Regions from separate parts of the Paenibacillus sp. TY11 genome, predicted to be linked through region 3. Evidence: riboswitches for the same ligand, from Rfam matches in the RefSeq annotation. Region 3 holds a riboswitch; each other region holds the start of a gene.
The links. A riboswitch is a leader RNA that binds a small molecule or an ion and turns the genes downstream of it on or off. The one in region 3 is predicted to bind glycine.
Positions count from the first base shown of each region.

Region 1: another riboswitch for glycine. It lies ahead of gcvT (glycine cleavage system aminomethyltransferase GcvT); the one in region 3 lies ahead of AC6EJC_RS22065 (alanine/glycine:cation symporter family protein).
Region 2: another riboswitch for glycine. It lies ahead of sdaAB (L-serine ammonia-lyase, iron-sulfur-dependent subunit beta); the one in region 3 lies ahead of AC6EJC_RS22065 (alanine/glycine:cation symporter family protein).

Region 1 is NZ_JCBAIQ010000009.1:109,940-120,530, forward strand. It holds gene glcT (glucose PTS transporter transcription antiterminator GlcT) at 1-461, shown strand, start outside; gene ptsG (glucose-specific PTS transporter subunit IIBC) at 700-2,745, shown strand; gene AC6EJC_RS12230 (HPr family phosphocarrier protein) at 2,856-3,131, shown strand; gene ptsP (phosphoenolpyruvate--protein phosphotransferase) at 3,124-4,836, shown strand; gene gcvPB (aminomethyl-transferring glycine dehydrogenase subunit GcvPB) at 4,957-6,453, opposite strand; gene gcvPA (aminomethyl-transferring glycine dehydrogenase subunit GcvPA) at 6,450-7,805, opposite strand; gene gcvT (glycine cleavage system aminomethyltransferase GcvT) at 7,932-9,032, opposite strand; glycine riboswitch at 9,112-9,207, opposite strand; glycine riboswitch at 9,208-9,399, opposite strand; gene gcvH (glycine cleavage system protein GcvH) at 9,702-10,100, shown strand; gene AC6EJC_RS12260 (PTS mannitol transporter subunit IIBC) at 10,484-10,591, shown strand, end outside.
Region 2 is NZ_JCBAIQ010000021.1:13,669-24,259, reverse strand. It holds gene opp4A (oligopeptide ABC transporter substrate-binding protein) at 1-1,300, opposite strand, end outside; gene AC6EJC_RS20790 (ABC transporter permease) at 1,343-2,248, opposite strand; gene opp4B (oligopeptide ABC transporter permease) at 2,280-3,248, opposite strand; gene AC6EJC_RS20780 (ABC transporter ATP-binding protein) at 3,263-4,189, opposite strand; gene AC6EJC_RS20775 (ABC transporter ATP-binding protein) at 4,167-5,198, opposite strand; gene AC6EJC_RS20770 (DUF6359 domain-containing protein) at 5,524-7,128, opposite strand; glycine riboswitch at 7,344-7,458, shown strand; gene sdaAB (L-serine ammonia-lyase, iron-sulfur-dependent subunit beta) at 7,668-8,357, shown strand; gene sdaAA (L-serine ammonia-lyase, iron-sulfur-dependent, subunit alpha) at 8,347-9,246, shown strand; gene AC6EJC_RS20755 (Ig-like domain-containing protein) at 9,403-10,591, opposite strand, start outside.
Region 3 is NZ_JCBAIQ010000023.1:71,676-82,266, reverse strand. It holds gene AC6EJC_RS22075 (LacI family DNA-binding transcriptional regulator) at 1-45, opposite strand, end outside; gene AC6EJC_RS22070 (glycoside hydrolase family 1 protein) at 308-1,765, shown strand; glycine riboswitch at 1,944-2,020, shown strand; glycine riboswitch at 2,038-2,132, shown strand; gene AC6EJC_RS22065 (alanine/glycine:cation symporter family protein) at 2,290-3,708, shown strand; gene AC6EJC_RS22060 (iron-containing alcohol dehydrogenase) at 3,782-4,954, opposite strand; gene AC6EJC_RS22055 (carbohydrate ABC transporter permease) at 5,103-5,930, opposite strand; gene AC6EJC_RS22050 (carbohydrate ABC transporter permease) at 5,953-6,828, opposite strand; gene AC6EJC_RS22045 (ABC transporter substrate-binding protein) at 6,861-8,144, opposite strand; gene AC6EJC_RS22040 (LysR family transcriptional regulator) at 8,374-9,246, opposite strand; gene AC6EJC_RS22035 (ACP S-malonyltransferase) at 9,446-10,285, shown strand; gene mdcA (malonate decarboxylase subunit alpha) at 10,282-10,591, shown strand, end outside.

The sequences.
Region 1 (10,591 bases), on a different contig from region 3:
CTGTTGCCTTAATCAAGGATAAGATGGATGTAGATCTGGGAGAAGATGAAATCGGATTCGTGGCCTTGCATATTTATAGCGCCATGACGAACCAGCATATTTCCGAGGTTAGGAAGGATTCTCGTCTGATTGCTGATATGGTTCAGGTAGTCGAGACGACGCTGGATTATCGTATTCCTCTCCAATCCCTTGATTATTCTCGTCTGCTGACTCATCTGAGGTTTGCGATTGAACGTGTGCGCCGGGGAGAGATCGTGCAGGAGATTTACCGATTGGACAAGCTTTTGAATGAGGAGTATCCGGAAATGTATATGCTGGCATGGAAGCTCACGAAGATTATGGAGAAAAGACTCCGTAAATCTGTGTATCCGGCTGAGGTTAGCTATTTGACGATGCATCTGCAGCGGTTGTCCCAACGCAAAGAGCAGGGAGAGCAACAAACAGTGATAAAACCGGAATAAAAAAGTATTGCCTCACTTTTAGTGGGGTGCTATAATCAATTCTGCAATGAGGAAGACAACAACTGAACATTTAACGTGTTACTGATTCGATCAGGCATGAGTTGCTTTAAGTTATGATTGTTTACAGCCTAATGGGGTAAGCTATATCCCAAGGTTGTGTTCAAACATACTTAAATCGGCTCATGCCTTTTTTGTTGTTTTGCCTCTGTTCTAAATTTCAGAGAAGGATGTGGAAGGTATGTTTAAAAAGCTTTTCGGCGTTTTACAGCGTGTCGGTAAAGCATTAATGCTTCCTGTAGCGATTTTGCCAGCTGCGGGGCTTCTATTGGGTATCGGTAACATGCTGGTCAATCCTGATTTTCTTCAGTACATTCCGGCATTAAATGCGGGCTGGGTTCAATCGGTAGCGACGATCATGATGAATGCCGGACAAATCGTTTTTGATAATCTGGCACTGTTGTTCGCAGTCGGCGTAGCCGTCGGTCTGGCGGGCGGAGAAGGTGTAGCAGGTTTGGCTGCGATCATCGGTTACCTCGTTATGAACATTACGCTGGGTACAGCCGTGGGTGTCACACCTGGTCTGATTGCTCAAAAAGTCCCGGGCTATGCAAACGTGTTGGGGATTCCAACGCTTCAAACCGGGGTGTTCGGCGGGATAATCATCGGTATACTGGCTGCTGCCATGTACAACCGCTTTTTCAAAATTGAGCTTCCTTCGTATCTGGGATTTTTTGCAGGTAAGCGTTTCGTTCCAATTGCAACAGCGGTATCCTCATTGATTGTCGGACTTGCACTGGTTCTGATCTGGCCTCCAGTTCAACAAGGACTTAACGCAGTATCTCACTTTATGGTGTATTCCAACCCGACTTTGTCGGCGTTCCTGTTCGGGGTTATCGAACGCGCGCTTATTCCATTTGGTTTGCATCACATCTGGTATTCACCGTTCTGGTTTGAGTTTGGCGAATATGTGAATAAAGCAGGTCAAACCGTTCACGGTGACCAGCAGATCTTCTTCAGCCAGCTTCGCGACGGAGTGGCGTTGACAGCAAGTACGTTCCAAGTGGGTAAATTCCCATTCATGATGTTCGGTTTGCCAGCAGCAGCGCTTGCGATGTACCATGAAGCAAGACCGGAACACAAAAAATATGTAGCAGGTATCATGGGTTCAGCAGCATTGACTTCTTTCCTGACAGGTATTACGGAGCCACTGGAATTTTCCTTCCTGTTCGTAGCTCCACTGCTGTTTGCAGTACACTGTGTATTCGCAGGTCTGTCATTTATGACCATGCAAATTTTACATGTCAAAATCGGTATGACCTTCTCTGGCGGATTTATTGACTTCCTGATTTTCGGGATTATTCCAACCCGTACGCCTTGGTGGTATGTAATCATCGTCGGTCTGATTTTGGCGGTTATTTACTACTTCGGATTCCGATTCATCATACGGAAGTTCAACTTGAAAACACCAGGACGTGAAGAAGCTACAGAAAATGTGGATAGCGCAGCAACCGGTAGTAGTGACGAGCTCCCACACAACATTTTGGCAGCTTTCGGCGGTTCATCGAATATCAAACATCTGGATGCATGTATTACACGTCTTCGGATCGAAGTTAATGAGAAATCAAACGTTGACAAAGCTCGTCTGAAACAACTTGGCGCATCGGGTGTCCTTGAAGTCGGCAACAACGTACAGGCGATTTTCGGTACACGTTCCGACACCATTAAATCTCAAATGGCTGATATTATGGCTGGACGCACACCTGCACCAGCTCCGGCACAACCTGCTCCACAAGAGGAGAAAGAAGCTGGAGAAGAGAAACAGACCATTATTGTAGAAGATATTGTGATGCCTGTTAACGGCGAATTGGTTGATATCTCGACAGTTCCCGATCCGGTATTTGCAGAACGTATGACAGGAGACGGCTTTGCGGTCGTGCCAAATGATGGAACGATTGTGTCCCCTGTTTATGGTAAAGTATTCAATGTATTCCCAAGCAAGCATGCTATTGGTATCCAATCCGATGGCGGTAAAGAAGTGCTTGTTCATATCGGGGTGAATACAGTGAAGCTTAAAGGTCAAGGATTTGACGTTTTGGTGAACGAAGGCGATCTTGTGTCAGCCGGCCAGCCTATTATGAAAGTAGACCTGGAATACGTGAAGGCAAACGCTAAATCCATCATCTCACCTGTCATTTTTACCAACCTTCCAGAAGGCTCTTCGGTAACTTTAAACAAAACTGGAGTATTGAAGGCTGGCGAAGATGGTATAATTACGATAAAATAAACTCTATGTGTTTCGGATTAGTTGATTGGGCGGCTTAGGCCGTCTGATCATCAGCCCGGTATACTGCGTGTAAACAAATATTATCTTTAGGAAAGTGGGAGGAACAAATTATGCAAACAACTTTTAGAATTACGGATGAAGACGGTATCCATGCACGTCCTGCAACTGCGCTGGTAAATACAGCTAACAAATTCAGCGGTGCTGAATCTTTTGCCGAAGCTAACGGTAAAAAAGTAACTTTGAAATCCATTCTGGGTGTATTGTCTCTTGGTCTGGAACAAGGTGATACCATTAACATTATCTGCGAAGGCGCTGAAGCTGCCGAAGCATTGAAAGCTCTTGAAAATGTAATCGTTAACGAAGGGCTGGGCGAAGTTCATGCTTAAAATTTCCGGGATTGCCGCTTCGGCAGGCATCGCCATTGCCCGGGCGTTTATCTTGGAGCATCCGAATTACGCTGTAGAGAGACGCGCGGTTGGTGATGTTGAAGCTGAAATTGCAAGATTGGATGCGGCTTTAGCAGAATCTCAAACCGAATTGGAAGCGATTAAGGAAAAAACGCTTCAGGAGCTGGGGGAGAAAAAAGCAGAAATTTTTGCATCTCACCTATTGATCCTGAATGATCCTGAATTGATCGATCCAGTTAAAGCTAAAATCAAAGACGAGCAACTTAATGCTGACTATGCTTTGGATGAAGTAGCTACACAGTTTATTTCCATGTTTGAAAACATGAAAAGTGCCTATTTGCAAGAACGCGCATCGGACATGCGTGATGTAACCAAGCGGATCCTGAATCACCTGCTTGGTGTTCATTTTGTCAGTCCTGCAGAAATTGCCGAAGAAACGATTGTGCTTGCAGAAGATTTGACACCTTCCGACACAGCTCAGCTGAACCGTGAATTTGTTAAGGGCTTTGCAACGAACATCGGCGGACGTACTTCGCATTCGGCTATTATGGCTCGCTCACTTGAAATTCCTGCAGTTGTGGGAACGAAAAATATATTGTCTCAAGCTAAAAGCGGCGATTTGATTATCGTCGATGGTCTGGATGGTCACGTATTCGTGAACCCTTCCGAAGAGATCGTTGCGGAATACCGTGCTAAACAGGTGGCATATGACAAGCAACGCGAAGAGTGGCGTAAGCTGCGCGGCGAAGCTACGGTTTCTGTCGATGGTGTTCATGTCGAACTGGCTGCCAATATTGGTACGCCTAACGATGTAGCTGGTGTTCTGGATAACGGTGGTGAAGGCGTTGGCTTGTACCGTACGGAGTTCTTGTACATGGGACGCGATAAGCTTCCATCCGAAGAAGTACAGTATACGGCGTACAAAACCGTTCTGGAAAGAATGGAAGGTAAACCAGTTGTAGTCCGCACTTTGGACATCGGTGGCGACAAAGAACTTCCTTATCTGGACCTGCCGAAAGAAATGAATCCGTTCCTCGGATTCCGTGCTATTCGTCTGTGTTTGGATCGCCAGGATATTTTCCGCACTCAATTGCGTGCTTTGTTGCGGGCGAGTGTGCATGGTAACCTGCGCATCATGTTCCCGATGATTGCTACGCTGAACGAATTCCGTGAAGCTAAAGCTGTTTTGTTGGAGGAAAAGGAAAAGTTGGTAGCCGAGGGTGTATCCGTATCTGAAGAAATTCAGTTGGGCATCATGGTAGAAATTCCTTCTACGGCGGTATTGGCTGACCAATTCGCAAAAGAAGTAGATTTCTTCAGTATCGGCACAAACGATCTGATTCAATACACAATGGCAGCGGATCGCATGAACGAGCGGGTTTCATACCTGTATCAACCATACAATCCATCCATTCTGCGTCTGGTGAAAATGGTTATTGATGCCGCTCACCGTGAAGGACGTTGGGTTGGTATGTGTGGTGAAATGGCAGGAGACACAACAGCAATTCCGTTGCTGCTGGGTCTGGGACTTGATGAGTTCAGCATGAGCGCAACTTCCATTCTGCCAGCACGTAGTCAAATCTCCAAGTTGTCCCGTGCGGACATGGAGAAACTGGCTACAAAAGCTCTGGACATGCAAACAGCCGAGCAGGTTGTTGAATTGGTACAAAGCATCGAAGGATAAGGAAGAGTATCACATTTTCAAAGGTTATATCTTTTTCCAACAAAAAATTGCTGTGTACATACAGCAGCCGGTATCTAAACAGATACCGGCTTTTTTGTATGCTTTAAGTTTAATTTGTTTTTAACTGCATGAGCAATTCAATACAGGTTTACGGGCTGCGGTGGTTTCGTCCAGTCGTGTGACTGGAGTGGTATATGGTGCATTGAGCAACAGCTCTGGGTTCTCTTCCGCTTCCCGCGCAATATGAATCATAGTGTCGACAAAAGCATCAAGCGTCTCCTTGCTTTCCGTTTCCGTCGGTTCGATCATGATGCATTCCTCTACATTCAGCGGGAAATAAATCGTAGGCGGATGGTAGCCGAAATCAAGCAATCGTTTGGCTACATCAAGCGTGCGTACTCCAAATTTCTTCAAGCCACGCCCAGACATCACGAATTCGTGTTTGCAATGTCCAGGGTAGGGCAGGTCAAAATGCGGAGCGAGCCGATGCATCATGTAATTGGCATTGAGTACGGCGCATTCGGATACCCGCTTTAAGCCATCAGGACCGTAGCTGCGGATATAGGCATAGGCACGGACGAGAATGCCGAAGTTGCCGTAAAAGGCTTTGACCCGCCCAATGGAATCTCCTTGCTCCCGGTCCCAGCGGTACATACCCTGCGGATCACGTACGACAAGCGGCTTGGGCAAATAGGGAATGAGCCGCTGCTTTACGCCGACGGGCCCAGCGCCGGGGCCGCCGCCGCCGTGCGGGGTACTCATCGTTTTGTGCAAATTGAGATGCACTACATCGAAGCCCATATCCCCGGGACGGGTAATTCCCATGATGGCGTTGGAGTTCGCCCCGTCATAGTAGAGCAGACCACCCGCGTCATGCACGATGGCAGCAATGTCAGTGATTTGCTTCTCGAACAGGCCAAGCGTGTTCGGATTGGTCAGCATGAGCGCAGCGGTGTCGTTGCCTACGGCTTGACGCAGCGCATCCAGATCCACCAGCCCCTCAGGAGTGGAGGGGAGGGTGACTGTTTCGAAGCCCGCGACGGTTGCGCTGGCGGGATTCGTTCCGTGCGAGGAATCCGGCACGAGCACCTTGGTACGTCGCTCACCACGTGCTTCGTGGTACGAGCGGATCATCATCAGCCCGGTCCATTCCCCATGGGCGCCAGCAGCGGGCTGAAGAGTGACGGCATCCATGCCGGTTAACGCAGCCAGATCATTTTGGAGCGTATGCAGCAGCTCCATGGCACCCTGGATGCTGTCCTCAGGCTGATATGGATGAATTTTGGCGAAGCCTGTATAACGGGCGACGTCCTCATTCACCTTCGGATTGTATTTCATCGTACAGGAGCCGAGCGGATAAAATCCGTTGTCGACGCCAAAATTACGCCGGGACAGGGCGGTATAATGCCGAATAACGTCTACTTCGTATACCTCGGGTAATGCCGCAGGTTCGCTGCGCAGTGCATAATCCGGCAAAAGCTCTGCCACCGGGCGACGGGGAACGTCGCACTCGGGTAGGGAATAGGCGATGCGACCCGGACGGCTCAATTCAAAAATGAGCGCTTGATCGTGTTCCTTCAACAGCCCTTGTTTCTGATCCTGTCCGGTGTGTGTCATAGCAATCCCCCCAAGGTGTGTACAAATTGGTCGATCTCTTCTTTTGTTCTTTGCTCCGTCACGGCAATCAGCATGTGCCCAGTAAGTTCTTCATAGTCCCGGCCCAAATCGTAGCCAGCGATAAATCCCGCAGCTAGCAGCTCGTCCTGAAGTTTGCTCATATCCGTACCCTCAGGCAGTCTAAGGGCAAACTCGTTAAAGGTCGGTGCGTTAAACGAGGCAGTTACGCCCTTCAAGCTCAGCAATTGCTCTAAAGCATAATGGCTTTTATGCAAATTTAGCTCGGCTACTTCCCTGATACCCTGTCTACCCATGACGGACAAGTATACAGATGCAGATAAAGCAAGCAACGCCTGGTTGGAGCATATGTTAGACGTGGCCTTTTCGCGGCGGATATGCTGTTCCCGCGCTTGCAAGGTCAGCACGAAGCCGCGTTTACCGTTACGGTCTGTGGTCTGACCGACAATACGGCCGGGGATACGGCGCATATGTGCCTGAGAAACGGCAAAGTAACCGCAGGTCGGACCACCGAGAGAAGAGGAGATGCCAAGCGGCTGCGCGTCTCCTACGACAATATCCGCGCCCTGTTTGCCGGGTGTCTCCAGCAAGCCAAGTGCCAGCGGGTTGGCACTGACGACCAAAAGCCCTTTGTGCGCATGGATCAGGTCAGCCATCGGCTTCAGATTTTCCACGGCTCCGAAAAAGTTGGGACTTTGGACCAAAACAGCCGCCGTCTGTTCCGATACGGCAGCCGCTAACGCATGGACATCCGTTACGCCGTCCGAACATCCGATCTCCACGATGTCCAAATCCAATCCGCGTGCATAGGCTGCCAATACCTGACGTGCCTCCGGATGGACGGACCTTGATACGATAAGCTGTTTACGGCGGGTGGCTGCGGCGGCCAGTGAGCCCGCTTCCGCCAGTGCAGTCGCTCCGTCGTACATGCTGGCATTAGCTACAGCCATGCCCGTCAATTCGCAGATATACGACTGAAATTCAAATATGGCTTGCAGCTCGCCTTGACTTACTTCCGGCTGATAAGGGGTGTAGGCTGTGTAAAATTCCGAACGTGAAGTGATGTGCTGGATGACGGATGGAATATGATGATCATAAATTCCTGCACCAAGAAAGCTGGCATGTGTATCTGTATTGGCGTTGCGTCCGGCCAGCTTAGCCAAGTGGCGGGTTAAGGCTCTCTCGTCAAGTCGGGAAGAAAGAGGGAGTTCCCCTTGATATCGAATAGCCTCTGGAATATCACTGAATAAATCATCAATGGATGATACGCCCACCACACGCAGCATTTCGGTTTGATCCTGTTCGGTCATGGGGAGATAGCGATGCTGCTTCATAGGTTCTGGCTCCTTTCGAAAAGCAAAATTTAAAATCGTAAATTAGCTAATAAATAATCGTGAAATGGAAAATCCAGAAGTTCATATCTGACATGTTCGCTCTATAGAAATGAAGAGAGTTTAAGATTAGCGTGGGCGTTTATAAAAGGGTGCTGCCACCACCTCGGCACGCAGGCGTTTACCACGAATCTCAACCTCCAGCGGTGTGGATAGGGCGCTAAAACGACTGTCCACCAGAGCCAGACCCAGATTACGCTTCAAGGTGGGCGATTGGGTTCCCGTTGTGACCTCACCGATGTGTTGTCCTTCTGCGAATACCGGATAATGGGCGCGTGGGATACCGCGATCAATCATTTCCAGCCCGATCAACTTGCGAGGAATCCCTTGTTCTTTCTGGCGTTGCAGCGCTTCTCTGCCGATAAAATCTCCTTTATTTAGCTTGACGAAGAAACCTAGACCAGCTTCGAGTGGTGTAATCGTGGCAGATAACTCCTGTCCGTACAGCGGCAACCGCGCCTCAAAGCGCAGTGTATCCCGAGCACCAAGTCCAGCGGGAATCAGCCCATACGACTCACCGGAACGAAGCAAACCATCCCATACGGCTGGTGCTTCCGCAGCAGGTACATAAAATTCAAAACCGTCTTCGCCCGTATATCCGGTTCGTGAGACAAGCGCTTTTGCTCCGAACAATTGCACGTTCTCATGGAATCGGAAAGATGCCAGATTCGTAATATCCGTATCTGCCACGGCTGCGACAATACGTGCTGCTTCCGGTCCTTGCAACGCCAGCAATGCTATCGCATCAGACACATTCTCCATGTGAACGGATGCGGGTACATGACGAAGTAGCCAATCCCAATCCTTATCGATGTTGGAGGCGTTCACAACGAGCATGTAGCGCTCCGGGCCTTTGCAGTAAACAAGTAAGTCGTCTACTACACCTCCATCGGGGTAACACAGGAGCGAATATTGTGCCTGACCCGGTTCCAACTGGCTGACATCATTCGTGGTTACCCTTTGCAGAAAAGCTTCGGCCTCCTTGCCTTCAACCAAAAACTCGCCCATATGCGATACATCGAATAAACCCGCACGTTGCCGGACGGCCTCATGCTCCTTTTGAATCCCGCTAAACTGAACGGGGAGCTCCCAGCCGCCAAAGTCAATACAACGAACCCCAGGCCGCGTCCCGTAGGACGAATATAGTGGCGTTTTTCGCAAATTAGTCATTTTTCCACTCCTATCCGGTGTGATCGGCTAAACAAAAAAGACAGGCCGAAAAAAACGTATAGACGGCAGTCCATACTCTTTTTTCAGCTCTGTCCTTGATACCTGAAAGTTACCCCGGTGTGTACCAGGTTTCCCCTTGGGTGATCCGCTCCATAGCGAATGCTCTCCAGAGATGCGTCCGGCAGAGGTCCTTTTGCCTGAGAGATTCACCTGCAGTGCAGGTTTACTCCTTCGGCGCTACCTTTGGGATCAACGGTATGTTACCTGGTTTTGCAGATAACAACTTGATCCGATTCGCGTCCACCTATGTCTCACAATCGGCAACAGCTATGCGAATCTTTTTGGTAGTCTCTCCCTCCGCGTTCATCCGCGTATGTAGTTGTCGGGGTGTTTCCAAAAGCATTTGCTATAACCCATTAATACGCAAATTCATTCAAAATGTCAATAAAAATGTCATCAAAAACAATCGAAAAAACATTTAATATATAAATAAGGATATGTAAGCGTTTATTATAAGCTATCATATTTTTATATCGTACGCTTCATAAGGTGTTATGAAGTATTTTTGTTAGTATTATTGACATGGATGTTCTTGTTGTCATAATCTTAACCTGTCTAATACAGGTGAGCAAAAGCGATTTTATTCATATGAAAGTGAGGCGGAACAGGATGAGTGAAGTGAAACAGCAACTTTGGTATACGGACGAACATGAGTGGGTTCAGCGCACAGAGGATGGAACGGTGCGAATCGGTATTACAGACTTTGCACAGCATCAACTGGGTGATATTGTTTTTGTGGAATTACCTGGGGCGGGAGCAACGATTGAGCAGGGGGCGGAGATTGGTACGATTGAATCGGTGAAGACAGTATCCGACCTTTTCGCTCCGGTGACGGGAACCGTATTGAAAGTGAATGAAGCACTGGAAAGTACGCCTGAACTTGTGAATGAATCTCCCTATGAAAAAGGTTGGATGGTCGAAGTGGAGATCGGTAAAGATGTGGAGGAAGCATTGGGCAAGCTACTGTCTGCGGATCAGTACGAGCAGTTGATTTCCGATGAGCAATAATGGAGCAATGTAGTATGAAATAAGAGTGTCGTTTGTCCGCTCGATTTTTGTATAAAATAGTCGCTATGATATGTCATTGCGGCTATTTTTTTTTTGTCTTTTTGCAAGCGTAATTACGTGTTTTACTCTGGTTTAGAGGATTATCCCCGTATAAGAATTGTACAGATTACAGCATGCTTTTTCGACTAATTTCTATCGTTATAGGCCATATTAAGAGGAATTATGCAGGTACAATATCTTCCCGGTTATTTTAAATTTAAATGTTGTCATCAACGTTCATGACGAAAGTACGTTTTCATTTCGTTGATGAAGATAGCGTTTTCACTTAGTATGAATTTTAAGAAAAGGTAGTGATGCTATTTACCTACAAGGAGGAAATGAATATGAGCAAAGTGGACGCAAAGTCCAATTCAAACGGAGGCGCTCGCGTCGTTGTACAGCGTTTTGGCCGTTTTCTTAGCGGTATGGTTATGCCCAATATGGGGGCCTTT
Region 2 (10,591 bases), on a different contig from region 3:
CCTTACCCTTAGGGTCCTCACGGTATCCATCTCCATTGGTGTCCACATATCCAGCCTCGTCCAGCAGCTTTTTCGCCTTGTCCGGGTCATACGTGATGCCCTTTGCATTTATATCATGATAGCCCTTAAAGGCAGGTGGAATCAGGGATGTTGCTGGAATTCGAAGTCCATGATAGAGCTGCTTGCCGACCTGCTCATTATTCAGCGCATAGCCAAGGGCCTGACGCAATGACTTGTTCGCCAGCTTGGCGTTCGGGTCCATGATATTTAGACTCTTGGCCTGATCGAATTTGCCCAGCTTAAAGCCTACATAGCTATAAGACAATTCCTCCTGACCGAGAAACTGTACATTTTTCGGATTACTGGCCTCATTATAACGAGTGGTTGGATAGCTGGCCCAGTCAATTTCTCCGCTTTTCAACGCCTCGGTAATGACATTCGGGTTCACAACCTTCAGATGAAGGCCATCCAACTTGGGCTCACCGTGGAAATAATCTTTATTTTTGACGAATTCCACAGATTCACCTGTGACCATAGATTTAATTTTGAACGGCCCATAGCCAATCGGATTTTTACGGACAGGATCAGATCCGGCCATGTCTTTCACGGGAATGTTCTGAAATACCTTTTTCTCCAGTGGCGTAGACCAAAGTCCCGATTTCACCGAAGGATTAGGTTCCTTGAAATGAATAGTAACCTCTTTCTCATTCAGCACCTTGATGCCTGAAATCGTTTTTTCCTTACCCGCATGATATTCCTCCATGCCCACAATGTTGGTCATAAAGCTATCGTAACGCGGACCTTCGTAGTCTTTATGACCGATCACTTCATAGGAAAAAGCATAGTCCTCCGCCGTTACGGGATTACCATCCGTCCAGTTCAGTTTGGGATCAATTTTGACAGTCACCGCCTTATTGTCTGGGGAAAAGGAAATCGTCGCCGCCCCTTTATCGTTAATATTCAGATTGGAGTCAATTGAAAACAAAGAAGGATAGAAAAATTGGAAAACTTCAAAATCCGGATTGCCATCATAAAATACAGGATTCAGAATACCTTCAAAAGGGGTATCGGACACGAGTGCATAATTGATGATGCCGCCCTTAATCGGTGCCTTATCGTTCTTGACCGCCTTCGCTAGCGCTGTCGTATTCACCTGCTTGCTGTCGGACCCCGCGCCGCCTGTACCATCAGACGATTTTCCTCCATTCGAAGCGGAAGGCGAGCCGCTGCATGCGGCCAGAGAAAGTATCAAAATTGCAGATAGAACAGCCAGAATTCCTTTTTTCCAGCGTTTAACCATTGTAAACCCCTCCTTGTCATTGTCCTTATCCTTGAACTTCGGTTAACCCAATCGTTGTCTGGCATCCGTGGCGCGTTTGAGCGCCTGACCGATAAAGTTGATCGCCAGCATCAGCACCAAAATAAGCAGTGAGGCAGGCAACCACATCCACCAGCTATTCTGCAAAACATCCGGGTCATTGGCGTAACTCACCAGTGTTCCCAAGCTTGGAGTAGATTCCGGCAAGCCAAAGCCGAGATAGGAAAGTCCCGTCTCAATCCCGATATTTCCCGCAAGGCTGAGTGTCAGATTGACGATCACGACCGAGCTGAGATTGGGCAGCACGCCAAACCAGATGATTTTCCAATTAGGTGTACCGAGGGTTTTAGAAGCCTGTACATAGTCCAGTTCCCGCTCTGATAGCACCTTGGCCCGAATCAGGCGTGCTTTTCCAATCCATAGAAAGGCGGTCATGATGAAAATAAAGGACCCTATGCCGCTTTTGGGGACAATGCTGACAAATACGATGACCAGCATCAAAAACGGAAGCACCAGGATAAAATCAATGATCCGCATGATGATGTTATCGACCAGTCCCCCATAAAAACCAGCTAGTAAACCTAACGTCAAGCCAATGGCGGCGGATAGCAATGTAATCGTAAAGCCAATGGTGAAGGAATTGCGGGCCCCAATGACCAGTTGGCCGAAAATATCTCTGCCCGCTCGGTCCGTACCCAGCCAATGCACTGAGCCTGGAGCTTCACGGATCGCGCCCAAGTCCACCGTCGTGACTACATCCTGATTTACAAACAGGACAGAGACATATATAAAGATCAAGAACAGAACCACAAATCCAATGGAAACCAAAGCCGTTTTGTCACGCACCAGCTCACGACGCAGTACAGACCAACTGGATGGTGATTTACGAATGATTTCCGGCGTGAAGACCTCCTCCACCTGTACAGACATCATAATCCCTCCCTTTCTCTAGACTTGTTCGCTATTCGATTCGAATGCGGGGATCGACCTTGCTTAGGATGACATCAGATAAAAGGGTCCCTAATAGCGCCAAGAATCCGGAAATCATCACCAGCGCGTTCACGACGGAAAAGTCCCGTTGAGTGATAGACTGGAGAAATAGTTGGCCCAACCCCGGATATCCAAAAATAGATTCAAGGAAAATGTTGCCCGCAATCACTCCCGTTAGGTCGTAGCCCAAAAAGGCAGCAATCGGCAATAGAGAGTTTTTGAAAATATGGCGGGAATAGATTTTCCCTTCGGGCACTCCTTTGGAACGCGCTGTTTTCACAAAATCCTTCAGTCGTGTGTCAATGACCTCATTGCGCAAATACTGAATCGTAGCCGTTGTACTGAGTAATGCGCCTGTCACCGCTGGTAAAATGAGATGATAAGACTTGTTCGCGTAATATGCCCATGTCCCCGGCTCCACGCCTACATCCACACTGCCGCTGGTTGGAAACCAGCCGAGCCTGAATCCGAACACATACAGCAGTAGCAACGCGAGTATAAATAGGGGGGTCGCAAAGCTGAGATAGGTATAGCCCACTACGGTTTTGTCCAGCAGGCTATGCTGATAGCGACCGCTGAGTACACCGAGCGGAATGGCGATTAGATACGTCAGAACCAGAATTACTACGCCTAGAAAGAACGTGTTCCCCAAACGGCTGCCAATCAAATCGGTAACGCTGATTTTATGTACATAAGATTTGCCTAGATCCCCGTGAGCCAGCTGGACGAGCCAGTTGCCATATTGCACCCACACCGGGTCATTCAGTCCCAGTCTTTGCCGCTGTTCTTCCAGTGCGGCCGGATTCAGATTGGGTGTCGAAGTAATAAGTCCTGTCAGGGCATCCCCCGGCATAGCCTTAGCCAGAAAAAATATAAGCACACTCAGTGCAAAGAGCTGAGGGACCATAACCAGCAGCCGGCGCAGTGTAAATTTCCACATTTTCTATCCCCCCCTTATGGTAGCGCGACTTGATGGGATGGACTTACTGATTTTAGTTCAAACGGCTTTCCACTCGCGTCTAGATGTTTAGGCAGCTCTGTTTTGTAGGAAGATAAAAGCAGTCGCCTTTTTTGGGCATTTTCCAGCCGTTTTGCAGGATCAATATTGGGAATGGTTGCAATGAGCCGTTGGGTGTACAGATGCTGTGGACGCTCATAAATGTCCTGCTCGCTCCCCTGTTCCACTAGGCGGCCCCGGTACATAATGCCGATTTGGTCGCACATATGGCGGATAATACCTAGGTCATGACTGATGAACAAATACGTCAAATTGAACTCCCGCTGCACATCCTTCATAAAATTAAGCACTTGTGCCTGCACCGAAACGTCCAGCGCCGATACCGGCTCATCAGCAATGATCAGCTTTGGGTTTAATGTCAGCGCACGTGCAATCCCAATCCGCTGCCGCTGACCCCCGGAAAATTCATGTGGATATTTGTAGGCCGCATCGGCGTTCAAGCCGACCTTTTCCAGTAGTGTCTGTACTTTCCTCCGTTCTTCCTCACTACTTAGCCTTTCAAAATTTCGCAGCGGTTCAGCAATGACATCCAATACGCGCTTACGCGGGTTGAGCGAAGAATACGGGTCCTGAAAAATCATCTGAATGTCTCTACGCAGCGGATGACGGTTGTTACGGCTCAGAGCCGCAAGGTCCTTTCCCTTAAAAAGAATCTGTCCGCTCGTCAGCTTATTTAGGCCGATGATCGTCCTGCCTGTCGTCGTTTTTCCGCAGCCGGATTCTCCCACCAGCCCGTATGTCTGGCCTGCCTCAATGCTGATCGACACGCCATCCACTGCTTTCACCTGATCGATAACACGCTGGAAGAAACCGCCGCGCACCGGATAGTGGGCCCTCAAATCATTTAACTCCAGTAGTGCCATGAGCAGCCTCCCCCTTAGCCTCGTCTTCAAAATGAAAATGCTGGTAACATGTACAACGGACCCAATGACTAGGGGAAATTTCATTTAATTGGGGATGATCTTCATGCGCTCTCTGCTGAATCCAGGGAATACGCGGAGCAAAGCGGCAGCTATTGCGGGGAATATCTTGCAATGAGGGAACAATGCCGCCGATGACATGCAGCGATTCCCCCTTGGTATGCGATCCCGGCATGGAAGCAAGCAAAGAACGCGTATACGGATGCTGTGGATGCCGGAATAATTCAAAAACATCGGCGCTCTCCACGATTTCTCCGGCATACATGACCACCACGCGGTCGGCTACTTCTGCCACAACGCCAAGATCGTGCGTAATCAGGATAATTCCGCTTCCGGTTTCCTGTTGAAGCTGTTTGAGCAAGTCGAGAATTTGCGATTGGATCGTTACATCGAGGGCAGTAGTCGGCTCATCTGCAATAATAAGAGAAGGTCGGCAAGCTATGGCAATCGCGATCATCACACGCTGCCGCATCCCTCCTGACAGTTCATGCGGATACTGCTCATACACACGCACAGGATTCGGTATATCTACACTTTCCAGCAGCTCCAGCACACGTTCCCTTTTTTGCTTCGTAGATAGTGACGTATGATAATCGAGATTTTCCTCGATCTGCTTACCAATGTTCATCAACGGGTTGAGTGCTGTCAGCGGGTCCTGAAAGATCATGCCAATGCCCGCCCCGCGGATTTTATTCATTTGCCCTGAAGAGAGACGATTCAGGTCCGTGCCTTTAAAAAGAACCTCTCCCTCTACACGTGTGCGCTCCATGTCATGCAGTTGTGCGATCGAAAGCGCCAGCGCACTTTTGCCACAGCCGGATTCTCCGACTACAGCCAGCACTTCATTGGGGTTGACCGTCAGATCCAGTTGGTCGACTGCGGGGTGATATTGATCCTTGATGCGAAAAGAGACGGATAATCCTTTAATTTCCAACACGGGTTCGGTATCCAATGCGCGCTTCCTCCATTCTCCATGGTCTTGTCCCGCTTATTCTCACCATGTTTGATGTTTAAAACCTCTCATGAACATTACATACCGTTTTTGTCGGAATAATTTGAATACATCCTATCACCAGTATATGGATATATCAATTAAGATTATGCTATCAACATCATTTAAAAAATCAATGATCCAGCAGTAGCGCGGCCTTTCTGGCACAAAATGTAATGAAATAACCAACCACAGGTTAATTTTCATCACAAAAAAAGCCGCCTGATCCCTCTACAGGGATCAAACGACTAACTAGCACTAGCTCATATTAAACTCTTGGCGTTAATTACGAAGCTGCTCCATAGGAGCCAGACTTGAACGTTCTGGGATCGTACCATTTGTAGCCTGCTGCCGGAGCAGACCAAGGCTCAGGTTGCGGTTCCGTGGAAGCCGCAGGCTCCTCGAACGGCAGAAGCTTCGTCGGCTGATCAAGAGTCAAACCTGCCACATCGGACAATTTCGTGTAGTCCTGCTTCCATGCAAGCCATTGGACCGTTTGCACCAGGAGGGTGGCATCATCCACTTCCTTAAACCCATCATACGTCTTCTTCGACTGTCCGTTTTCCTCACGCACATATTTCGGTGTAGCATCTTCTACAGGTGAAGAATCACCGATAAATGCTGCCTTGCCTTGACCTACCTTGGAGATAGCGGCATAAGGTCCTTCCGCACGGCCCCCGCCGTTATAAACTCCCTGGTCTACAGCATTTCCCCATTTTTTCGTGCCTGAAGGGATATAAGCAATGCCTTTAGCCTTGGTAGGATCAATAATAGCCAGCGTAGATCCCGCATGCATTGCAATCGAGCGAACACCCTTGGTAATGCCGAAAGATTGATCTGCGGCTACAATGTCGGTAGCATTCACGTCACCAAGCGCATTGTAACGGAAACGAACGCCAAAGTTGGTCGCCAGCCAATCGGAGCTTGTTAATCCTTGCATCGCCGGTGATGCAGCTTCTTCTGCAGTCATGCCTTTTGCCAGGTTAGTATAGGCTCCACGACGGTAGCCATTCATAACCTCGGAGGAATCCCAACGGTTTTTGTTACGGTCCGCATTATAATGGTCGGAGATGAAGAATACACTCCCCCCGTTGTTCACATATTGCAGCAGGGCAGCCTGCTCGGATGCCTTAAAGGCAACATTCGCTTCACCGATGATAAACACATCATATTGGCGCAGCTTGTCATACGTTATAGCCTGCTCCCCATAAGTAAAAGGAATGGGGCGGTTCAATTGGTCCACTGTAAAGCCTACATTACGCAGTCCATTGGCAAAATCAGAGAAGGCGCCTTCAATGACCCAATCTGCTGCACCAGCGGTCTGTGCGTGCGTATTATCGAACAGCACCTTTTTGCCTTTTCCATCCGGCAATGTAGTACCGGGTTGATCCGGGTTGCCAGGATCAGGTTCGCCCGGATCACCAGGTTCCCCCGGCTCGCTTCCGCTCACCAGCTCGACAGCACTTGGGCTTTTCACTCCGCCAAAATTATTGTAGGCGCCGAGTGTACCCGTCACACGAATTTTGCCGCCGATCAGCTCAGGATGGCCTGATAACCCAAATTGCCCTCTGTACGCTGATGTCAGCTGTACATCCAATAGATTAGACGTATTACGTTCATTTGCCTGATCGGCAATCAGTACGTTAAAATCATTCGCAAACGGGGGAGAAAAGTTAGCCGTCTTCGATCCGGTAGCATGTCCGACGATGTAGCCTTCCACCGTCACCGTACCTCCACTGCCTTGGCGCTGAAGTGCTTCGGCTACTGTCAATGCTCCCTCTGCCTTGGCCTGACCGAATGGAACGAAGATCCCGATCAGCAGTGATACGATTGCTGCCAGATGCAGCATTCCTTTCAAGCGTGAACCTGTGAACCGCAAGCCTTTTACCATACGTCAATATCCCTCCCATTATTTCCATCAATGTAATTGTCCTCTATCAGATTAGCTATCAATCTTCTAATTCCTTCCTGATTTCATCCATAATTATGTAAAATCTAATCTTTTTTATTGGAAACGCGCCTGTTTATGTAAAAATTGAACCCTGTGATTGACACCGAGCACGGCATACATTACGCTAAGAAAGACATGTAGAACGGTATATGCGAATGAAGATGACGGGAGAGTCTGTCAGGGAGCCTACACTCTGGCGGCACCGAAGGAGCAAGACGCCAGCACCCGGCTGGCGGATAATCTCTCAGGTCCATGTATCGTCATCTGACGCAACTCTGGAGAGAGCGCAAGCCACCCAAGGGGTAAGGCGGTAAGGACACCGCACGAAACTCTCAGGTAACGAGGACAGAGATAAGGGAAACTTCCTTATCCTGTCCTTTTTTGTGCTCACATTGTACGTCAGCATTAGGAACCGTCTATACGCGCAAAGACGCGGCTATACCATATACTATGGTATAGAACATACAGGGGGCCACACCATGCGTTTCAAAGATGTATTTTCCATTATCGGCCCGGCCATGACCGGACCTTCCAGTTCACACACCGCAGGCGCGGTGCGGCTCGCACGCGTTGCCCGGCACTGGCTCGGGGCGCAGCCTGACCGTGCCCGCATGACACTGTACGGCTCCTTTGCCGACACGTACAAAGGACACGGTACAGACCTAGCGCTCATCGCAGGGCTGCTCAATTACGATACAGACGATCACCGAATTCCGGATGCCGAGCAATGGGCAGAGCAAGCCGGGATGACCGTGGAATTCGCCGTCAGCGGGCTACCCGCGCCTCATCCGAACACCGTCCGTTTCGAGCTGTGGAAGGACGAGGATCAGCGCACACTGCTGGGCTCCTCCATCGGCGGCGGCAGCATCCATGTCCAGCAACTCAACGAATTCCGAGTCAACCTGACCGGGGAGCTACCTACGCTGGTGCTTCTTCACTCAGATAAGCCTGGTACATTGGGCGCGGTGACTTCAGCGCTCGGCGCGGCTGACATTAACATTGCCTATATGCACGTGGATCGCAAAGGCCGGGATGGTGAAGCACTCACCGCCATCGAAACGGACAGTCCTGCTACGGCTGAATTGATCACAAAGCTGCGGTCCTTGCCTCATATGTACGAAATTAAAATGATTAATTTGAAAAAAGGAGCTGAATCCGATGCGGTTTAGCCATCTGCATGAGATCAGCGCTTTATGCGCTGAAGAATCCACCACGATTGGCCGCCTGATGATTCAAGAGCAGGTACAAGAGACAAATACACCTGAGGAAGAAATCTTCCGCCAAATGTCTGATTATTATGAAGTGATGAAGGAAGCCGTTCATCGCGGTCAGACGCAAGACACCGTATCCCGCAGTGGATTGACGGGCGGCGACGGCAAGCGCCTAGCCGAGTATCTGCGGGCAGGGGAAACCTGCTCCGGCGATGCCTCCGCGCTCGCTATGGCTTATGCCCTCTCCGTGTCGGAGGTTAATGCGTCCATGGGTCGCATTGTCGCCACGCCCACCGCAGGTTCATGCGGGGTCATCCCCGGTGTGTTCATCAGTGCGCAGGAACGGTTCGGCTGGGATGATGAGCATATGGTGCATGGACTGTTCGCCGCTGGAGCCATTGGCTACGTGATCGCGAACAACTCCTTCATTTCTGGCGCGGAGGGAGGCTGTCAGGCTGAGATTGGCTCAGCCATCGGAATGGCCGCTGGCGCTATGGTCGAGCTGCGCGGTGGCACGCCTGAACAGGCCGTTCACGCCGTAGGCCTCGCGCTTAAAAACACGCTCGGCCTGATTTGCGATCCCGTCGCCGGACTCGTGGAGATTCCGTGCATCGTGCGCAACGGGCTGGGAGCCGTGACTGCGCTTGCCGCAGCGGATATGGCTTTGGCGGGTGTGCGCAGCGCTATTCCATCTGACGAAGTCATTGACGTGATGCTTGAAGTCGGCAGCGCGATGCCGTCGAAACACCGCGAGACCGCCAAAGGTGGCTTGGCCCAGACGCCAACTGGCAAGCGTTTGACCGAATCACTTACACGCAACACACCGGCCAAGAAGGATAAGTCTTAGTTTCCAAGCGGTAAACCTATTACTTTCACCCTATAAAAACAAGGCGACTGCCACCCCATATTCTCCTAGGGAGAGAGGCAGTCGCCTTATAAAGAAAAGAGCAAGCATGTCGTCCCTAGACGTATGCTTGCTCTTTTCTTTTCGGTCGAATACAGATTACTGAACAGTCACCTGTACCTTCGTGATTTTACCTGCATATTTCACTGTAATTACAGCTTTGCCCTTGCCCTGTGCCTTAATGTTACCGTCTTTGACGGTCGCAACAATAATTCTGGACGAGGACCAGACAGCCGGTTTGGAAACATCCTTCTCCGACTCATCCTTATACGTGGCTGTAGCCGTCACTTTAGCCAGTTGTCCTGCCTTCAAATTCAAGGCAACTTCGTCCGTTTGCAAATATTTAAGCGTATCAACATCCACGGGCACGCTGATCACCTTCCCGCCGAACTTCGCCTGAATGTTAGCTTTACCGTAGCTTACTGCGGTAACCTGACCCTTTTTAACAGTGGCTACCTTATAATTAGACGTTTTCCATTCAGCTTGGGTCGTAACGTCCTTTTCTTTACCATCACTGGATTTAACAACAATCGAGATGGTTTTTTGATCTCCGGATTTGAGTGATAACGCGACCGTATCCGCTTCAATTTTTTGCGCTACGTCCACTTCCACTGTAAACGTAATGGTTTGCTTGCCATAAGAAGCTGTAACGGTTGCCTTGCCACTGCCATTCGCTTTGATCAAGCCCTCGCTAACCTCGACCACTTTCACATTGCTGGTAGTCCAGGTGGCATCCTTGGTTACATCTGTTTTTGTACCGCCACTCTTGACGCCTGTTACCTTCAGTTGCTTCGTTTCCTGGGCAGCGAGCGCAATTACGCGCGATTCGGTTTCCAAACGGTCTACAAGGCCTACTTGTACGTTTATTGTCAGTTTTTTGCCATTGTAGGTTGCTGTAACAACCGCCTTACCGGCTGATTTACCTGTAATCGTTCCTTTGGATACGGAAGCAATATCCTCCGCACTTGAGGTCCATTCCGCATCCTGTGTCACGTCTTCCTTACGCCCATCGGCATAAGTAGCAGTCAAAGTTGCAGTATAGTCTTCATTAACATCAATCGTTGCGGTTTTGGAGGACAAAGCCAAGTCACCAGGCACATTCACGGATACTGTCGCTGTGGCTGTTTTGCCGCCATAAGAAGCTGTGATCGTTGCCTCACCTGTTTTATAGCCTGTTACCTCGCCCTTATTGACAAATGCAATATCTTCATTGCTGGACTTCCACTCTGCCTTGCCTGTAATATCTTCTTCCGTACCTGTTACGTACGTAGCGGTCAGCTTGAGCTTT
Region 3 (10,591 bases):
TTTGGAAAAGCCCGCCAGTTTTGCAATTTGATCAAGATTCGACATGATGCTTCTCCTCACATAAGAAAAAGATACTTGACATGAAACGCGTTACAACGATTAGGATGCTTATGAAGGCATTATGTCTATTTTAAAGCATCTGCCGATGCATTTCAAAGGAGAACAGTCCTCTTATAAAGTATACGATTGTTCAGTGTTCACACGCCAAGTGCGGGAGGATATGAAAATAGGTACTTATTCACATTGAAGAACTTAATGGGATTAATTCACAAAAGTGAAATATAAATAGAGAAGAGGTTTTTATAGCATGACTAAGACATTAAAAGGATTCCCAAAAAACTTCCTGTGGGGCGGTGCAACTGCAGCTAACCAATTGGAAGGCGCTTTTGACGTAGATGGAAAAGGATTGTCAAGTGCGGACATGGTTGCCTATGTACCCAAAGCAGAGCGCAAGAACGATCATGCTATGGAGATTTCGTCCGAGCGACTCGAAGACATTTTGGCAGGCAAAGTAAATGCCCGTTTTCCAAAGCGTGAAGGTGTGGACTTTTTCCACCATTACAAAGAAGATATTGCATTGTTCGCGGAAATGGGCTTTAAGGTATTTCGTATGTCCATCCACTGGTCGCGGATCTTCCCGAATGGCTATGATCCCGAGCCCAATGAAGCGGGACTACAATTCTACGACAATGTATTTGATGAGCTGCGCAAATATGGTATTGAACCGCTTGTAACATTGTCGCATTATGAGACACCGCTAGGTCTAACTCAGAAGTATAATGGCTGGTTGGGTCGTGAAGTCATACAGCACTACGTAAATTATGCCGAAACGGTGTTTACACGTTATAAGGATAAAGTAAAATACTGGTTGACCTTTAATGAAATCAATGTGATGACCATGAGTCCGTTCACCGGTGGTGGGGTAGTCATTGACCGTGTAGAAAATAAGCAGCAAGCGATATACCAAGCATTGCATCACCAATTTGTGGCAAGCGCACTGGCGACAAAACGAGGGCATGAGATCATCCCGGGCTCTCAAATCGGCTGTATGCTGGCTCGTATGGAAAGCTACCCTCATACGTGTAACCCAGAGGATGTGCTGAAAAGTCAGCATGAAAACCAGATGAATCTGTTTTTTACAGATGTGCATGCCCGTGGGGAATATTCCAACTACATGAATCGTTATTTTGAAGAAAATAATGTTGTTATACACACAGAACCAGGCGATGCGGAAATTTTGAAAAATAACACGGTCGATTATATCTCTTTCAGCTACTACATGACCTTGACCGTTTCTGCAGGTCCAGAAGGTGAGAAAGCAGCAGGAAACCTGATTGGCGGCGTGAAAAATCCATATTTACAGTCCTCCGACTGGGGATGGCAAATTGATCCGATCGGCCTGCGTGTTACGCTGAACACGTTATATGACCGATACCAAAAGCCGCTGTTCATCGTGGAAAATGGCTTAGGTGCTTATGATAAAGTAGAAGAGGACGGTTCTGTGCATGACACATATCGTATTGATTACTTGCGTCAGCATATTGTTCAAATGAAGGAAGCGATTACCGACGGTGTTGATCTGCTTGGTTACACCAGCTGGGGCCCTATCGACCTTGTGAGCATGTCTACTTCCGAAATGTCCAAGCGCTACGGATTTATTTACGTCGATCTGGATGATGACGGTAACGGAACGCTCCAACGCTCCAAAAAGGACTCATTTAACTGGTATAAAAATGTAATTGCAACCAATGGTGAAGAATTGTAAATCTGCTTCACTCTATATCGTCTTGGGCGGGTATAGCAGGGGACATCCTAAGGATGAAAATCTGCTATACCCGCTTTTTTGATAGACACATTATGATATCTCAGCGGTCTTCACAAATTTTTCACTTGTAATAAACTGAAAGTTTTCTGTATAATGAATAAAAATTTCATATGTCTGGTTGATGTTTGCGGGAGATGGAACGAAAGTTCCGACCGAAGGGGCAAAACTCTCAGGTGCTTGGGCTGATTACAGCAACAAGCGGGACCGTAAACGGACAGAACTCTGGAGAGACCCTTAATTGGGCGCCGAAGGTGCACCGCAGAGAACATCTGCTTAAACTCTCAGGCAAAAGGACAGAGACGCGAATAACCTGTGACAGGGAATGCCCTAGGCTTTTATAAGCTATTAGAGGTAGAAACCTGCACAAGATGGTTGTATTTTTTCGTGCCTTTAACCTCTCCAGGAGTCGAATCAGCGGATTTGACTCTTTTTTGTTTTTTATTATGCTGGAGGAGCGGGTTGAAATGAATTTGGTACATGTGTTAGAAGCGATTAGCAGTTGGATATGGGGGGCGCCCCTCATCATTCTTGTCATGGGAACGGGGTTGTGGCTGACCATACGTTTGAAAGTGTTGCAGGTATTCCGCCTGCCCCTGGCGATCAAGCTGATCGGTAAGGCCCCGAATGAAGGCAGCGGGGATGTAAGTAGTTTTGCGGCTTTGAGTACGGCGTTGGCGGCTACAGTTGGCACAGGAAGTATTGTCGGCGTAGCGACAGCCATTAAGCTGGGCGGGCCGGGTGCCTTGTTCTGGATGGTCGTTGCAGCCTTTTTTGGGATGGCGACGAAATATGCGGAAGGTGTACTTGCCGTAAAATACCGGGTGAAGGATCGGAATGGACAATTTTCCGGCGGCCCGATGTATTATATTGAGAAAGGTCTTGGGCGCCGTTTTAAACCGCTGGCGATGCTGTTTGCTTTTTCGGGCATGCTGGTAGCGTTGTTCGGGATTGGAACGTTTCCACAGGTCAAAGCGATTGTATCTTCGACTGAAAACAGTTTTGGCGTTCCGCCCATTGTAACGGCACTGATTATTGCTATCCTTACAGGACTTGTCACCATTGGAGGACTCAAAAGCATTGCCAAGGTATCGACGAAGGTCGTTCCTTTTAAAACAGGCTTGTACGTGCTGATCTGTATCATTGTACTGATTCGGTTTGCTGACCAGCTTCCTGCCGCAATCGCGCTTGTGCTCCATTCAGCATTTTCGACTACATCTGCAACGGGCGGATTTGCCGGAGCTACGATTATGCTGGCGATGCGCAGCGGGGTAGCCAGAGGTATTTTTGCCAATGAGGCCGGATTGGGAAGCGCACCGATTGCAGCCGCAGCTGCCAAAACCAAATGGCCTGCGGAGCAAGGGTTGATTTCCATGACAGGCGTCTTTATTGATACCATGGTTATTTGTGTGATGACCGGATTGACGCTACTCGTTAGCGGTGTATGGAGCGGTCCTACGGATGCGGGATTGATGACTCAGCAAGCATTTTCCAGTGCATTTCCGCTGGGGGCAGAACTGCTCACGATCATTCTGATTATGTTCGCGTTCACCACCATGCTTGGCTGGAACTATTACGGGGAACGCTGCGTTGAATATTTGCTTGGGGTCAAGTGGATTAAGCCATACCGTTATCTGTTCATCGTACTGGTTGCCGGGGGCGCGTTCATTAAACTGGATGCGATTTGGCTGCTGGCAGATATCTTTAACGCAATGATGGCTTTCCCGAACCTGATTGCACTGCTCGGCTTGTCGGGAATTGTAGTTGCAGAAACCCGAACCTATATGGATTCTCTGTATCCTAATAAGAAAAAGGGCATTCTTGCAGGTGCCAATGTAGGGGCTGCTATCCAAGTAGAAGAAAAAGGACAAACGGCCAATTTATAAAAATTGAAAGCCATAACATTCAAAAGGGAGTGCCTTCAGCCATCACAGGCTTGAGGACACTCCCTTTTAAATATTATAACGATGCATGCAAAATAGCTAAAATATCTTCCTGATTCAGCTTTTTATAATTACCGAAGCCTCCGTATTCCATTTCACGGGCTGCAATGTTTGCGATTTTTTCCAATTGTTCATCATTAATATTGTAATCGGCCAGTGTGGAAGGGGCACCGAGACTTGTCCAGAATGCACTAAGACGGTCAATACCTTCCAAGGCGATTTCTCTATCTGTTTTACCTACGGTGTCCAAGTCAAACATGCTGAGCATCAGCCGCTTCATGCGTGCAGCATCCTGATCCACCGTATGTCTCATCCAGTTGGGAAACAGGATCGCTAGACCCCCAGCATGAGGGATATCATATACAGCGGATAATGCATGTTCAATCGTATGCGAAGCCCAGTCCCCGAAGTAGCCCATTTGCAGTGTTCCGTTTAAGGCAATTGTTCCAGCATATAAAATCGTTTCACGATGCTCGTAGTTGTGCAAATCCTCCAGCAGCTTAGGTGCAGTTTCGATCACGGTTTGCAGCACGGAAAAGCACATACGATCCTGCAACGGTGTATTTTTGACATTATGAAAATACTGTTCAAACACGTGACTCATCATGTCCACCATGCCGTAAACGGTCTGATCCCGTGGTACAGAGAAGGTGTTTTTCGGGTCCAAAATCGAGAATTTCGGATGAGTCACCGCGCTGCCCCATACGTATTTTTCGTTCGTTTCCCAGTTGGTGATAACAGAATCTGGATTCATTTCTGAACCGGTGGCGGCGAGTGTGAGGAGGGTACCGAATGGCAGAGCCTGGGTCGGCATGTGCTTTTTGTTGATAATATCCCACACATCGCCGTCATATTCAGCCCCTGCTGCGATGGCTTTGGTGCAATCAATGACGCTTCCGCCGCCTACCGCAAGCAGGAAGTCGATCTTTTCGTTTCGGCAAATGTCGATGCCCTTTTTAACGGTGGACAGGCGCGGATTTGGTTCGACGCCGGACAGTTCATAAATGTTGAGATGTAGCGGCTCTAACGCGTTTAATACCTGGTCATACAGACCATTTCGTTTGACACTTCCGCCTCCGTATACCAGCAAAATGTTTTTGCCGTAATTCAGCAGCTCCTGCTGCAGTTCTTCAATTTGATTGTCTCCAAAAATTAATTTGGTGGGGTTATAATATGTGAATTTGTTCATCCGGAAAGTTCCCCTCGGTTCATAGTTCATGTTCAAATCGTAATCTCTTATCTTGACTAGTCCATTGGATACCTGACTTTGTCATGTAAGCTATTTGAAATGACGATTAACCATTATACATGAAATGAATAAGGGAAATCAAGTAAATCTAATCTTTGATCGCTCCGGCGGCAAGATCGGAAATAAACTGGCGGCTAATGAAAAGAAACAAAATAATAAGGGGCAGTACAGCCAGCAGGGTGCCAGCAATGACCATCGCATAATCCGTATTGTAAATCCCGTTCAACTGGGACAGTGCAATCTGGAGCGTGAATTTGCGCTCATCCGTTAAGACGATTAATGGCCATAAGTAATCATTCCAGGCTCCTATAAAGGTAAACGCGCCGAGAAAAGCGAACGCAGGACGTAGAATCGGTAGTGCTACATTCCAGTACAGCCGAAAAAAGCTGCATCCATCCATCCGCCCCGCATCCAGCAGCTCCTTTGGAATGGATTCTTCTGCATATTGACGAATCCAGAAAATGCCGAAGGCATTTACCATACCTGGGATGATGAGCGCTTTGAACGTACCTACCCATCCAAAGGAGGCCATCATGACAAAGGAGGGGACAAGCGAGAGTTGTGAAGGGACCATCATCGTTGCTAGCAGAATAATAAATAGCACTTTTTTGCCTGGGAAATCAAACTTGGCGAATGCAAAACCGGCCAGTGAATCGAAAAACAGCACCAATAGGGTAACGGAACCGGCTACAAAAAGGGTATTAAAAAAGGCTCCGGCAAAATCAATCTGCTGCAATACCCTCGTTACATTATCCAAGAAATGGCTTCCGAACCACAACTGCGGCGGAAAACGATAGATGTCTGAAGTTGTACGGGTCGCCATGACGATCAGCCAGTAAAACGGAAACATCGACAGGATGATTCCCACCAACAGTCCGGCATATAAAATAACGGATTTTGCACGTGTCTGCATCATGATGTAAAACTCCTTCCCATCATTATTTTTTACCTTGAACGAGTTTCCAGTTTATGATGGAGAATAGAGCAATGATGAGGAACATGCCCCACCCGACGGCTGCACCATATCCAAAATAGTTGTTAATGAACGACTCGCGGTACAGGTATAAAACGATGGTCATGCCACTTGCCCCGGAACCGCCGTCATTACCTACCAGAACCTGTGGCTCTGTGAAGAGCTGCATACCACCGATGGTGGACGTAATCACCGTAAACAGAATGACTGGGCGCAGCATGGGGATGGTGATGCGGAAAAAAGCTTGCGCTCCGGTTGCCCCATCCATTTTCGCAGCCTCATACAGCACATGCGGAATACTCTGGAGTCCAGCCAGATAGATGATTGCGTTATAGCCCATCCATCTCCATACGACCATAGAAGAAATGGCAATTTGGATACCCCATGGCACATTCAGCCATTGAACCATCGGCAACCCCAAGAGTTGCAGAAGGTAGTTGAGAAATCCGAAATTGTTGGCAAATAAGGCACCAAATATGATGGCGACAGCCACAATGGATGTCACGTTCGGCAAAAAGAATCCAACTCGCCATAAGGTGCGCATTTTCACAAAAGGTGCATAAAGCAGAAATGCAATAATCAGTGCGAAGAATAGCATCGGAATCGTTGAATACACCCAGATCACAAAGGTGTTGCCTACAGCCTGCCAAAATTCGTTATCTGTCACAAGATATCGAAAGTTGCCCCAGCCGTTGTAGGTCATGACTCCGATCCCGTCCCATTTGTGAAACGCCAGGTATAATGAAAAACCAATCGGAAACAATCCAAAGATGCCAAACAGCAGATAAAACGGCGAGATCGCAGCATAAACAGCACGGTGCTTCCAGATTTCTCTCAGCATATGGTCCACACGCCTTTTTTGAATTTTGTTTTTTACCGCTGTAATTCCCGTTCAATTCGTTGCATCGTTTCCGTCCATAGTGCATCGGGATTAGCATCCTGCTTGGCGACATTGGAAAGGCGACGGGTCACAATGCCGTGGATGACAGGATAGCGCTCGCCGAAATAGCTGCTTTTGACATTACGTGCGGAGGCGGCAAAGATCAGTCCGGTGGCCTGACCACCAAAGAAAGGCTCGGGTGTTTCCATGACAGGATCGTCATAGACGCCGGGAGTGGACGGGAACAGCCCGATTTTATGGTAGGCATCCAGCTGGTGTTCCGGGTTTTGCAGCCAGGTCAGGACTTCAAAGGCTTCTTTGGGATGTTTGCTGGATTTGAGGATAGAAATGAAAGATCCACCCAGATTACCGTCCCCTCCAGGAGCACGGGCGACTCTCCATTTGCCCGCTGTATCCGGTGCGGCCTCCGTGAGAACTTGCTTCATCCAGACTGCCCCTACAAAAGAGGCTATTTTGCCGTTATTGACCGAAGCGTTCCATTCGGGAGTCCAGCCATCCGCATTGGCGAGCAGATGCTTCCTGTGGAAATCCACAGCGGTATTCCAGCCCAGATGGATGTCAGGAGATTGATTGCCGATGTAGCTTCCATCCGGCTTGAAGTAAAGGTTCGTATGTTGGGCGAGTATCTGATTGTAAACGTTTACAATATTGTCAGCCAAAAACGAACGGCTTCCGAATTTCTGCTGAAGTTGTTCTCCGGCCGCCATGTAATCATCCCATGTGCGGATGGAGGCACTGACCTTTTCAGGATCACTAGGCAAGCCTGCTTGTTCAAACAAATCACTTCGATAGAAGAGGGCGGTAGGACCTGTATCCATGGGAAAAGCAATCATTTTCCCATCAGGAGTGATACCCTGATTCCATTTCCATTCCAAATATTGATCCTTCAAGCGGTCTGCTCCGAGTTCCCTTAAATCATAAAAACGATCCGCACTGGGAAACAGCTCCACCATCCAGTCGTTCAGAGCAACGATGTCCGGTTCACCGGAACGAGCTGCGAGCGTCGTCTTCAGTTTGGCTTTGAAGTCACCGCCTATTTTTTGGGTTTTTAATTCAATGTCGGGAAACTGTTTTTCCGCCTGGGCGAGTAGTTCATCGTCAATAGAACGGTTCCAGTACCACAATGTAAGCGTTATCTTTTTTTCGTTCAACAAATTAGTTTCAGATGATTGACTTTCAGAGGACAGGGGTCTACTACAAGCACAAAACATAGTGAGAAAAGCAAGACATAATACCAGCCAACGCACTGTCTTCACATCATTTCCCTCCTTGCTGTCTGAGATAATCTGCCTGCTGAACTAGTTATAAATGGTTTAGCTCCATCATATGAAGCTGTTACCCATTTATGTGCATTGACTTAACCAAAAACAGAAAAATTGAAACGAAGCATGTATAGAAATTAAATACTCTAAAGATATTGATCTTACTAATCCGAAGAATGATAAAACAATAAGGCAGATATTATGTCAAAAGGTATCTAAATCGTCAATGCTGAGCAATATCTTGGAAAAATCTAATGATGAATTCGAAGAACGATTTCTCTATATCGGTGTGCAGTTCCCCAGTAGGATAGGACAGATAGATTGTTCGCATACATCGAGGCTCCCTGATTTGAAGCAGCTTGATGTCTTCGGTTACGACGTTCCTCCACAGGATAGAAGGAATAAAGGAAATGCCAAGTCCTGTTTGAATCAACCCTCTTACCGTAGCCGGATCATCACTTTCAAAGACGATGTTCGGTTCAAAAGGGATGTGAGTAAAAAAGAGGTCCGTTGTTTTCCTAAGCGAATTACCAGGTGTTAGGCTGATAAACTTCTCATGCTCTAGATCTTTCAGGAATACGGTGTCCTGAATGCTCAGAGGGTGAGATTTTGGTACGCCAAGCAAAATTTCCTCCTCCAGCAGGATCGCATGCTCGTTGTCCGCCAACTCTTCGGACGTAATCGCAAAATCGTACGCCGGTCCTTTCTTCATCTTCGCAGGGTGCTGGGTCAGGTTGAATCTAATTTGAGGATAGAGATCGCGAAACTTGCCGACAAGGTTGGGCAATAGCATAGAGCCGACAGCGACGTATAACGTGATGACCTCTACCTTTTCGTTCTTCATTTCTTTGACTTCGGATACGCCTTGCTCTAGCGCTGATAGCGACTGGTTCACTCTTTTCAGGAACTTCTTGCCATATTCATTCAGCACGATATGTTTTCCTTCGCGGTCAAATAGCTGCACACCCAATTCCGTCTCCAGGTTTCTAATCATTTTACTTAAGGCAGGCTGTGAGATAAACAACTCGTTCGCGGCACGTGTGACATGCTCATACTTCGAGGTCACTTGAAAATACTTAAGCTGCAAATAATCCATAGTGAAAAATCTCCTTTATAACCACTAGGTTATCGATCATATGTGAATATATATATTTTACAGGTATTTACTCACTTCTTACAATTAACAATGTAAAGAAAATGAATCCGCTAAAGGTGGTGAGATTCTGAACATCGTTTTTACATTTCCCGGCCAGGGGTCACAGGTTCCTGGAATGCTCCAAGATGTACCCGAGTATGTGAAAAAGGCAACAAGTATCATCGGAACTGAACTGCGTGATGATGAGGAGGCTATGGGCTCAACGGTCTGGATTCAGATGGCACTCTTCGTTAAGGAGACGGCAATAGCCTACCGGTTGATCGAGCAGGGTATCCGGCCCCAATTCGTGGCAGGGCATTCCATTGGTGCATTTCCTGCGGCGGTCATCGCGGGAGTTCTCTCGTTCGAGGATGCGCTTCGGATCGTATGGCTCCGTGCCCGGTTGATGGAAGAAACCTTTCCTGAAGGCTATGGAATGGGTGTGATTATTGGGCTTACGCAGGCCGAGGTTCAACAAGCCGTGCTTCTCTCCCATAGTGAGGCGACGCCAGTCTACCTCTCGAATATAAACGCAGAGCAGCAAATCGTCGTATCCGGATCATTGGTAGGGTTAAATAAAGCATTTATGCATGTGAAAGAGCTTGGGACCGCTAAAACGGCGCTTCTGAAGGTTCCGATTCCTTCACACTCCCCGCTGATGTCAGAGGTAGCCAATAAGCTATTGCTGAAAATACACACTTTTTCTTTGCGGGACGCTCAAATACCATATTTGGTGAATCATACGGGCAGAAAGACGACAGCCAAGGAAAAAATCGCGGAGGACCTTGCACTAAACGTAGCATATCCCGTTCGGTGGATGGATATGGCGGCTGTCTGCGTCGAATCGGGAGCTGACTGTTTCATCGAGATGCCGCCGGGTCATACTCTTTCCAGACTTGTCAAGCAAGCCCACAAGGATACCCGGCAAATCGCCGTGGACGAGATCGGTCTGGAAGCGACTCAGTATCTGATTAGAAAATGGAAGGAGCAAGAAGAATGAATAAAGTACTGCGATCCTGGTCACAAAAACGTGATAAAAAGCAGGAAAAGTTAGGAAAGGTGGAAAAGTGGCTGGACGGAAAATACATCGACTCCTCCCGAATCGTCGACCTGATGGAGGCGCTAATCGAGCCAGGCGCGAAGGTCGTCCTGGAAGGAGATAACCAGAAGCAAGCGTCCTTCCTTTCCCAAAAGTTGCTGGAAGTCGATCCTGGCAAGGTACATGATCTGCATATGATTATGTCCAGCATTTCAAGACCCGAACATTTGGATATTTTCGAGAAAGGCATCGCCGGGAAGCTGGACT